Regions from separate parts of the Micromonospora sp. WMMD1082 genome, predicted to be linked through region 3. Evidence: riboswitches for the same ligand, from Rfam matches in the RefSeq annotation. Region 3 holds a riboswitch; each other region holds the start of a gene.
The links. Region 3 has a riboswitch for cobalamin ahead of O7615_RS29615 (acyl-CoA thioesterase). Riboswitches for the same ligand answer to the same signal wherever they lie in the genome.
Positions count from the first base shown of each region.

Region 1: linked by a shared signal. The riboswitch ahead of O7615_RS25050 (ribonucleoside-diphosphate reductase subunit alpha) and the one ahead of O7615_RS29615 (acyl-CoA thioesterase) in region 3 are both predicted to bind cobalamin.
Region 2: linked by a shared signal. The riboswitch ahead of O7615_RS17300 (peptidase) and the one ahead of O7615_RS29615 (acyl-CoA thioesterase) in region 3 are both predicted to bind cobalamin.

Region 1 is NZ_JARUBM010000002.1:5,446,732-5,450,202, forward strand. Features, by position in the region: gene O7615_RS25045 (histidine phosphatase family protein) at 1-496, shown strand, start outside; cobalamin riboswitch at 563-772, shown strand; gene O7615_RS25050 (ribonucleoside-diphosphate reductase subunit alpha) at 954-3,293, shown strand; gene O7615_RS25055 (ribonucleotide-diphosphate reductase subunit beta) at 3,290-3,471, shown strand, end outside.
Region 2 is NZ_JARUBM010000002.1:3,734,990-3,738,460, forward strand. Features, by position in the region: gene O7615_RS17285 (anchored repeat-type ABC transporter permease subunit) at 1-286, shown strand, start outside; partial or broken gene O7615_RS17290 (transposase family protein) at 490-1,184, shown strand; gene O7615_RS17295 (hypothetical protein) at 1,192-1,596, opposite strand; cobalamin riboswitch at 2,176-2,311, shown strand; gene O7615_RS17300 (peptidase) at 2,410-3,453, shown strand.
Region 3 is NZ_JARUBM010000002.1:6,407,390-6,410,860, reverse strand. Features, by position in the region: gene O7615_RS29620 (ABC transporter ATP-binding protein) at 1-1,078, opposite strand, end outside; cobalamin riboswitch at 1,351-1,500, shown strand; gene O7615_RS29615 (acyl-CoA thioesterase) at 1,639-2,163, shown strand; gene nudC (NAD(+) diphosphatase) at 2,318-3,259, opposite strand.

The DNA of each region.
Region 1 (3,471 bases), 960 kb from region 3:
CGCCCTGGCCCAGCTGCTGCCCCGGGCCGACGAGGTCCGCTGCGGGCCGGCGCGGCGCTGCGTGCAGACCGCCGCCGCGCTCGGGCTCGCGCCGACCGTCGACGACGGGTTGCGCGACGCCGATCTCGGCCGCTGGGCCGGTCGTACGCTCGACGACCTGGTGGCCGAGCGGCCGGCCGAGGTCGAGTCGTGGCTGACCGAGGCGCGGGCGGCCCCGCACGGCGGCGAATCGCTGCACGACCTGCTCGACCGGACCGGCCACTGGCTGCGTGCCGTGCCCGGCACCGTACGCACGCTCGTCGCGGTCACCCATCCGATGGTGATCCGTGCCCTGGTGGTGAACGCGATCGGCGCCGGGCCGGCATCGTTCTGGCGGATCGACATCGCGCCGCTGACCGCGACCGTGCTCCGCGGCGACCCCGGGCGCTGGACGCTGCGGACGACGGCGGGCCGGCTGGACCACGCGGGGCGTCCAGGGCGACGACGCGCGCCGTGAGCGACCCGGCGCTGTGACTCGCCCGACACACCATCTGGTGTTGCCAACTTTCTGCTGTGCCCATATATGGTGTTAGCCGCAGCTGGTTCGACCGTCAATCCACGGTGGTCGAGGCAACAGGGAACCCGGTGGAAGTCCGGGACTGCCCCGCAGCGGTGAGTGGGAACGACCGCCGTCACACAAGCACTGGGCCCGCCGGGTCTGGGAAGCGACGGCCAGTAGACGCGAGCACGACGCCCACGAGTCCGAAGACCTGCCAGTGCGCCGCACGCGTCGCGTGCGGCGGTCGAAGGCCGCGCGGGACGGCCGACGCCACCAGCTGGTCAGCCGGGCAAGCCTGCCGTCGGGTGACCGGCGGCGTCCTCCCTGCGCGCCCTCGACCTTGGGGACGGGCGTGAGGAGGGGGACCGTGACGGTGACCCAGGAGCAGGCGGGGCCGGAGCTACGCCGGCACGTGATGCAGGTCCGCAAGCGGAACGGCGCCACCGAGCCGGTGGACGTCAACAAGATCGTCAAGGCGGTGGAGCGCTGGGTCGCCGACCTGGACGAGATCGATCCGCTGCGGGTGGCGACGAAGACGATCAGCGGCCTGTACGACGGCGCCACCACCGCCGAGCTGGACAAGCTGTCGATCCAGACGGCGGCGGAGCTGATCGGCGAGGAGCCGCAGTACTCGAAGCTGGCCGCCCGACTGCTGGCCGCGTACGTGGACAAGGAGGTGCGCGGGCAGCAGGTGGCGAGCTTCAGCCAGTCGATCCGGTACGCGCACGGCCTGGGGCTGATCGGCGACGGCACCGCGGAGTTCGTGGCCCGCAACGCGCGCAAGCTGGACGACGCCATCGACCCGGATGGTGACCTGCGGTTCGAGTACTTCGGCCTGCGTACGGTCGCGGACCGGTACCTGCTGCGGCATCCGGAGACCCGGCTGGTGGTGGAGACCCCGCAGTACTGGCTGCTGCGGGTCGCCTGCGGGCTCTCCGAGTCGCCGGGCGAGGCGATCGACTTCTACCGGCTGATGTCGAGCCTGGCCTACCTGCCGAGTTCACCGACGCTGTTCAACTCCGGTACCCGGCACACCCAGATGTCGTCGTGTTTCCTGGTCGACTCGCCGCGCGACGAACTGGACTCGATCTACGAGCGCTATCACCAGGTCGCGAAGCTGTCGAAGTTCTCCGGCGGCATCGGCATCTCCTGGTCGCGGGTGCGGGGTCGTGGCGCGTTGATCCGGGGGACCAACGGCCGGTCGAACGGCATCGTGCCGTTTCTCAAGACGCTCGACGCCGGGGTGGCGGCGGTCAACCAGGGCGGCCGTCGCAAGGGCGCGGCCTGCGTGTACCTGGAGCCGTGGCATCCGGACATCGAGGAGTTCCTGGAGCTGCGGGACAACACCGGCGAGGAGTCCCGGCGTACGCACAACCTGAACCTGGCCAACTGGATCCCGGACGAGTTCATGCGGCGGGTCGAGGCGGACGGCGACTGGTCGCTGATCGACCCCTCCGAGGCGCCGGAGCTGCCCGACCTGTTCGGCGAGGCGTTCGACGAGGCGTACCGGGCGGCGGAGAAGAAGGCGGTCCGGACCGTCAAGGCCCGCGAGCTGTACGGGCGGATGATGCGCACCCTCGCGCAGACCGGCAACGGGTGGATGACGTTCAAGGACGCCTCGAACCGGCTGTCCAACCAGACCGGCGGGCCGGGCAACACCATCCATCTGTCCAATCTGTGCACCGAGATCCTGGAGGTCAACGACGACGCCGAGACCGCGGTCTGCAACCTGGGGTCGGTCAACCTGGGCGCGCACGTCACCGCCGACGGGGTCGACTGGGAGCGGCTGCGCGCGACCGTCCGCACGGCGGTGGTCTTCCTCGACCGGGTGATCGACATCAACTACTACCCGGCCGAGCAGGCCGCCGCGTCGAACCCCCGCTGGCGCCCCGTCGGGCTCGGGCTGATGGGTCTGCAGGACGCGTTCTTCACGCTGCGGCTGCCGTTCGACTCCGCGCAGGCCCGGGAGCTGTCGACCCGGGTGCAGGAGGAGGTCTTCCTGACCGCGCTGGAGACGTCGGCCGGGCTCGCCGAGCGGTTCGGCCCGCATCCGGCGTACGCCGAGACCCGGGCGGCCCGGGGCGAGTTGCACCCCGACCTCTGGGGCGCCGACGTCACCCAGGTGCCGCGGTGGGCCGCGCTGCGCGAGACGATCGCCGCACACGGCCTGCGGAACTCGCTGCTGGTGGCGATCGCGCCGACCGCGACGATCGCCTCGATCGCCGGCTGCTACGAGTGCATCGAACCGCAGGTGTCCAACCTGTTCAAGCGGGAGACGATGTCCGGGGAGTTCCTCCAGATCAACACCTATCTGGTCCGCGAGCTGAAGGCGCGCGGGCTCTGGACGGCACCCATCCGCGAGCAGATCAAACGCGCCGAAGGGTCGGTACAGGCCATCGCCGAGCTGCCGACGGACGTGCGGGAGCTGTTCCGTACCGCGTGGGAGTTGCCGCAGCGGGCCCTGATCGACCTGGCGGCGGCCCGCGCGCCGTACATCGACCAGTCGCAGTCGCTGAACCTGTTCATGAGCGCGCCGACCATCGGCAAGCTCTCCTCGATGTACCTGTACGCCTGGAAGTCCGGGCTGAAGACCACCTACTACCTGCGTTCGCGCCCGGCGACGCGGATCCAGCAGGCCACCGTCGCCGTCACGCCGACCGCCACCCGGGCGGTCACACCGCTCGTCACGGTGACCGACGACGAGGCGCTGGCCTGCTCCCTGGAAAACCCCGAAAGCTGCGAGGCATGCCAATGACCACCGTTTCCGAACCCAGCACCAGCACCAGCAGCGCCGGCTCGCGGCACCTGCTGCTCGACCCGGGCATGGACCTGACCCTGCGGCCGATGCGCTACCCGCACTTCTTCGACCGGTTCCGGGACGCGATCAAGAACACCTGGACCGTCGAGGAGGTCGACCTGCACTCCGACCTCGC
Region 2 (3,471 bases), 2.7 Mb from region 3:
GCTCACCGACCGGCTCGGCGTGATGATGCTGCTCGCCCCGCTGATCGGCGGCACCTCGGCGCTCGTCGGACTTTACCTGTCCTGGAGCTACGACACCCCCGTCGGCGGCACCATCGTCCTGGTCGCCACCGTCATCTTCCTCGCCGCCTGGCTGTGCGCCCCCCGGCACGGCCTGTTGACCAAACGGTGGCGTCGTCCCCATGCGCAGAAACCCGATGATGTCACCCGACCCTCGCCGCTGCCCGACCTCGCTCACCCGCAGGGTTCCTCACCGGCTATGCAGTAGCCGGTCGGGTTCGTCTCGATGTCGGCCGGGGCGGCCCCCGGGTGGACCTGGAGGCGTTTGGCACCGGGCTGGACCGCTTCCACACCGGACTCCCGGATGCCGGAGAACTGCTGGACCGGTGGCTGTCCGGCGCACCGACCGTCGCCGGCAACGAGCGGATCCCCTTCGAGGCGGTGCCGGTGGTGCCGCGCCGTGGGCACGGGCGATCCCGGTGGCGGCGCCTCGACCCGGGCCGGCAGGCGCTGCTCGCTCTGGCGCATCTGCTATCGGCGATACATACACCCGACTCGCGGCCGGCTTCGAGGTCGGCGTCGCCACCGCCTGGCGCTACGTCCAAGAGGTGATAAACCTGCTCAGCGCGGCAGCCGACGACCTGGACACCGCGATGCGACGCATCCGGCTGTTGGCGTACGCGATCCTGGACGGCACGCTGATTCCCATCGACCGGGTCGCCGAGCAGAAGCCCTACTACAGCGGCAAGCACAAACGCCACGGTGTGAACGTGCAGGTCATCGCGGACGCCTCCGGCCGGCTCGTGTGGGCATCACCGGCACTACCCGGCTCGACCCACGACCTGACCGCCGCCCGCCATCACGGCATCCTTGAGGCCCTGACCAGCGCGGACGTGATGACCTTCGCCGACAAGGGCTACCAGGGCGCCCACGGCAGCGTGCGCACGCCGTTCAAGCGGCGCCGCTTCCGGCCGAAGCTGTCACGCCGGCAGAAGGCCGTGAACCGGGCCCACGCGAAGATCCGCGCCCGCGGCGAACGCGCGATCGCCACGCTCAAGACCTGGAAAGTCCTGGTCAGGCTACGCTGCTGCCCACGCCGAGCCACCGCGATCGTCCAAGACATCCTGGTCCTGCACGACGTCGAAACCAATCGCTACCCAGGATGAAAATGGCTCAGTGATCGGCGATCAGCGGGCCGATCGTGGTCCAGGCGACGGGCAACGGGTGCGGGTTGGCGAGCCGGCGACGGCGCAGCTCCGGGCGCCACACCTGCTCCACCGCGGCGGCGAGCCCGTCCAACGCCGCTGGCTCCGCACGCCCGCCACGAGTGTCGGCAGGGCCACCATCAGGCCGTATCGCCCGGACGGTCAGGACGAGCCCGAGGAAGCCGGCCGCGCCCCCGACGACGCCGAAGATCTTGTCAAGCCCGTCCAGCACATCGTTGGAATGCAAGGACCGGGCCAGCCCGTACAGCACCACACCCAGCACGAGAAGCCCGGCACCCCACGCGAGGCGCTTACCTTGGCTAACGACCCGGTTGCCCGTCACCACCACACCGTACTGATCGTGATGAAACATCACTCCAACGATCATCCTTGTGGCATCCGCTTATCGGCGCCGCACACCAAGGACGAGCTGGTCTCAGCCTCAGTTCGTCGCACAGCGTCATTGACGTGGGCCAGTGGCCGGACGCCGGGCCGAACCCGGCGCGGTGGGCACCGGTGTAGCGCCGCCTCAGGTTGGCCGCCGTCACCCGGTCCGGGACGCGCTGCCTGCCGCTGGGCGATCTCGTGCACGTTGCCCACGGTGCGCCGAGCCCGAGGCGGCGCCCACGCTCGCACGCTGGGCTGCATCCCGGGGTTTCAGCGCTCGACGGCGCCGGATCCGAGGAACACGCGGGAGATTGCCTGAAGGGCCGCGAGTTCGTTCGGCGCCCGGGTTCGGCCTGAGTGTCGCGGCCACCAAAAATCGAGGAACCCGAGGATCCAGCCACGCTCGCGGCTCACGGCAGCCGGGGCCGGTCGAGTTCATGACCGGGCCACAGCTTCGGGTTCGGAAAACAGGACGACCTTGGTCGAGGCGACCGGACGTCTGGTTCGCCTTGCATGTTGTACGCGTCCGGTCGCGGATTGACAGCGGCTCTGGAGGCGGACGAGACTGGCGCGACAACTGAACAGCCGCGTGTGCGTGTGGGGGAAGTCCGGTCGAAGTCCGGCGCTGGCCCGCAACGGTGGGCCGCCGGGGGTATCCCTGGTGGCGAGCCCGAATACCTGCCGTGCCCGCGAGTCCTGCTTCTCACCCGTCGTGGCCCACGGGTCGGAGGCCGGCCCGTCGTACCCGTCCGGGTGGGCCGGGTTTCTGACGACCGCCGGGCCGGAAAGGGCGCTTCCGATGGTCGTCCGCCTGAGCCGGTACCGCCTGCTCGCCCTGTTCTGCGGTGTGCTCACCGCTCTCACTCTCACCACCCCGGCGATCGCCGCACCCGTTCAGGTCGGTGCGGTTCGGTCGGACGCGGCTGCTGGCTGGTTGGCTCGCCAGTTGGTCGACGGGGAACGTTTCGAGGCCGTCTTCGACGGCGTCGCGTATCCGGACCAGGGGCTGACTCTCGACGCGGTTCTCGCGTTCGCCGCTGCCGGTGTCGCCGACGACTTCGGGGCGCGGGCTCTGGCCTGGGTCAGCCGACCGGAGGTCCGGGACGGGTATGTCGGCGACAGCGCCCCGGAGGCGTACGCGGGTGCGACCGCCAAGCTGGCCCTCGCCGTGGCGGTACGCGGTGGCGACCCGACCGACGTCGGCGGTGTGGATCTCGTCGCCCGGTTGCTGTCGCTGCAGACGCCCAGCGGCCGGTTCACTGACCGGTCAGCGTGGGGCGACTTCAGCAACGCGTTCAGCCAGTCGTTCGCGCTCCTCGCGCTGGACCGCACCGCCCAGGGCGTACCGGCGGTCGCCGCCGGGTGGCTGGCCGGTACCCGGTGCCCGGACGGCGGCTATCCGCTGCTGCCGGCGCAGCCGGTCTGCGTCTCCGATGTGGACGCCACCGCCGTCGTGGTGCAGGCGTTGCGGGCCGCGGGCCGGTGGGCCGACGCCGCCGCGGGCCTGCGCTGGCTGGTGTCCGTGCAGCACGTCGACGGCGGGTTCGCCAACGCCGGCGGGATCGCGAACGCCAACAGCACCGGGCTGGCGGCACAGGCGCTGCGCGACGGCGGTAGGCCACTGGCCTGGTTGCGGGCCCGCGTCTTCCTGGCCGGTCTGCAGGTCGGTTGCGCCGCGCCGGTGGCCGACCGGGGCGCGGTCGACTTCGACGGCGGCGCCTTCGACCCGGACACCGCCACCCGCGCCACCGCCCAGGCCGTCCTCGGCCTGACCGGCACCGGATACGCCCGGCTTTCCGCCGCCACCGCGACTCCCGGCGCGCCCATCCTGCCCTGCCGCTGACCACCCGAAAGAATCCGT
Region 3 (3,471 bases):
CGCCGGTGACCACACCGAGCATCTCGCCGGGCCGCACGGCGAGGCCGACGCCGTCCAGGCCGGGCGTGTGCACCTCGTCGAGGGCCAGCGTGCCCGCCTGCGCCGCCCGTACGCCGGACGGGGCCCGTTCGGGTGCGGCGAGCACCTCGGCCACGCGGGCCGCGCTGGCCCGGGCCGTTGCCAGCCGGAAGACGCAGTCGGCGAGGTTGAGCACCGGATCGGTGATGAACGTGGCCAGCCCGACGATCGTGATGAGCTGCCCGACCGTGATCCGCCCCTGCAGGGCGTACCAGCCCGCCAGGGCGGCCACCACCGTGATCAGCAGGCCGGTGGTGAACGTCGAGGCGCCGACGAACGTGGCACCGGCCTTGACCGTGCCGACGCTGGCGCGCAGCGACGTGCGGCTGGCCGTACGGTAACGGCGGGCGGCCTCGGTCACGCCACCGAAGCCGCGCAGCGGTCGGAGCCCGCGCAGGAGATCCGACGCCGTGGCGGCGGCCCGACCGATGGCCTGCTGCTGCGCCGACGTGTGCCGCCCCACGAGCGGTCCGAGCGCGTTGAGCCCGAGCACCAGGATCGGTACGCCCACCACCAGCCCGAGTCCGAGTGACCAGTCGATGCGCAGCAGCACGATCGTCGACACCGTCAGGCCGAGCAGCGCGCTCACGCCCCGGCTGCCCAGTTCGAGCAACTCGGCGGCGGACTGGGTGTCGGAGGTCGCGATCGAGAGCAGTTCACCGCTCTGGCGTCTGGTCCGGATGCCCCGCCCGCCGACGACGCGCCGGACCACCCGCATCCGCAACGCGTGCGACTCCTCCACCATCGCCTTGGAGAGGAACCAGAAGCCCGACCGCCACCCCATGGTGAGGGCGGTGAACAGCGCGAAGATGCCCAGCACGGACCAGACCATCGCCGAGGTCGACCCCGTCCCCACGGCCTGGTCGATGACCAGGCCGATCGCCACCGGGACGAGTGCCTCGCACACCTGGTGCAGGGACCAGAAGGTGGCACACAGGGCGGTGTCCCGGCGCTGGCGCCAGAACATCCCGCCGATCAGCCGCGCCGTGCTCGGTGCCATCCCCGCCTCACTCCCCCGACAAGTTAGGGCAGGCTAACCCGCGATCACGGCCTGGCGCCATTTCCGGCCGGCCATCACGACGAGCGGACGGCCACCGATTCCCGCACGGCCACCGCTACGACCGGCAGTGCAGACCGTACGGCCGGCCCGGCGGGGAGCGGACCGTCGGGCGAGCAACCTCACACCGGCGGTGGTGAGTGCCCGGGTCCATCCCGGCGGCGGATATCGTGGCTGCGGCGCTGGTTCGCCCGGCCACCCCGGTCGGGCGTCGCAAGAGGGAACCCGGTGGAAGTCCGGGACTGCCCCGCAGCGGTGAGTGGGAACGACCGCCGTCATCGGCACTGGACCCGGGTGGGTCCGGGAAGCGACGGCCAGTAGGAGGACCGGGCGACGCCCGGCGACGCCCGCGAGTCCGAAGACCTGCCCGCGCCGCGCACACGAGGTGTGTGCGCTGCCGTCGGCCTCGCGGGTGGGTCGGGCGGGTGACTCGCCGTACGCCAGTCGTCGGCGGTCCTCGACGTGCGCGCCCTCGATGCCGGTGGCCTGCTTCCCGAGGACGGATGACCAGAGTGCCCGAGACCATCGCGATCGACGGTCGCCCACCGTCGGCGTCGCACCTGACCCTGTCGCAGATCATGGACCAGCACCACACCAACCTCATGGGTACGGTCCACGGCGGCCGGATCCTCAACCTGATCGACTCGGTCGCCGGGGTGGTGGCCGCCCGACACTCGGACGGGCCGGCGGTGACCGCGGCCATCGACGAGACGGCGTTCCTGCGGGCCGTGCGGGTCGGCGACGTGGTGCACGTGGACGCCCGGATCACCTGGGCCGGCCGCAGCTCGATGGAGGTGGCGGTGCGGGTCACCGCCGACCGGTGGGACCGCGCCGTACCGCCCACCGACGTGGCCACCGCGCACCTGGTGATGGTGGCCGTGGACGACGCCGGCCACCCGCGCCCGGTGCCGCCGCTGCTGCCGGAGACCGACGGCGACCGGCGTCGCTACCGGGAGGCCGAGATCCGTCGCGAGCACCGGTTGGCCCTGCGCCACGCCCTGCTCGACGCGCCGGCCGACATCCCCTGACCGCGCCCGCCGATCGCGCCCGCTGACCGCGCTCCGCCGATCGCGCCTGCTGACCGCGCCTGCTGACCGCGCCCCGCCGACCTCGCTCCGCTGGCCTGGCCGTCGGTGCCGCCCACCCGGGGGCGTGGCGGCCGTGGCCGGGCCGGCCGACGGGTCAGACCGGCCGGGGCTGGCGATCGTGCCCATCGAGGCCGGCCCAGGAGCGCAGCAGCCGACCGCCGATGGAGTCGACCGGACCCGAGCCGGGCCCGTCGACGACGCGTTCGACGATCTCGGCGCGGCTGAACCACCGCGCCGCCAGTAGCTCCGTGCCGTCCACGGTGATGCTCTCGTCGACGGCCTGGGCGACGAAGCCGACCATGAGGCCGGCCGGGAAGGGCCAGCCCTGTGAGCCACGGTAGGTCACCGTGCCGATCGCGACCCCGGCCTCCTCGGCGACCTCGCGGCGCACGGCACCCTCCAGGCTCTCCCCGATCTCGACGAACCCGGCCAGCAGGGAGAAGTTGTCCGGGCCGGCGCCGTGATGGCGGGCGAGCAGGCAGCGTGGTCGGGGACCGGGGCCTTCCACCAGCACGATGACGGCGGGCTCGATCCGGGGAAACAGTTGCCGGCCGCACTCCGGGCCCTGGCACACCCGCAGGTGACCGGCGTGCGCGCTGGCGGTCGCCGCGCCGCAGGTGCCGCAGTATCCGGTGTGCCGGTTCCAGTAGAGCATTCCGCGCGCGTACGCCAGGGTGGCGGCGAGCGGGCCGGGCAGCGTGGCGGCCAGGCTGCGCAGGTCGGCGCTGGCGTGCGCGGCACCGAGCCGGAGCGCGTCGGCCTCCTCGGCCGCGCTCAGGTCGGCGGCGAAGGTCGCCGTGGTGCCGTCGAGGCCCAGCAGGGCGGTCTGGCCGGCCGCCGCCGCCAGGGCGCGGCCCGCCGCTCCGGTGCGGGTGACCGGGTGGCCGTCGGCGGTCAGCAGGAGCCGGTCGCGCCACAGTGGCAGCACCTGGCTGTCGTCGCGCCGGAGCTGATCGGCGACCCAGTCCGGATCGGCGCGCAGGACCGCGGCCCGATCGTGCGGTGTCGCCGTGTACGCCAGCGCGTCGAACGTCATGCCTCGATCGTGCCCCCATGCGGTCGGTGCCCGCGGTCAGCGGTGCGCGTCCATCCACGCCGGTCACCCGAGGTACGTAGTTCGCTGAACCAGTCGGCCCGTGGTACCCGGGAGTCGCGTTAAGCGGCGGATGTTCTCCGCCCGTCATGGACCCCCGAACGGGTAATCCGGTCCGGCTACGGCATCCGGTCCAGATCTTGGACAGTTTCCGT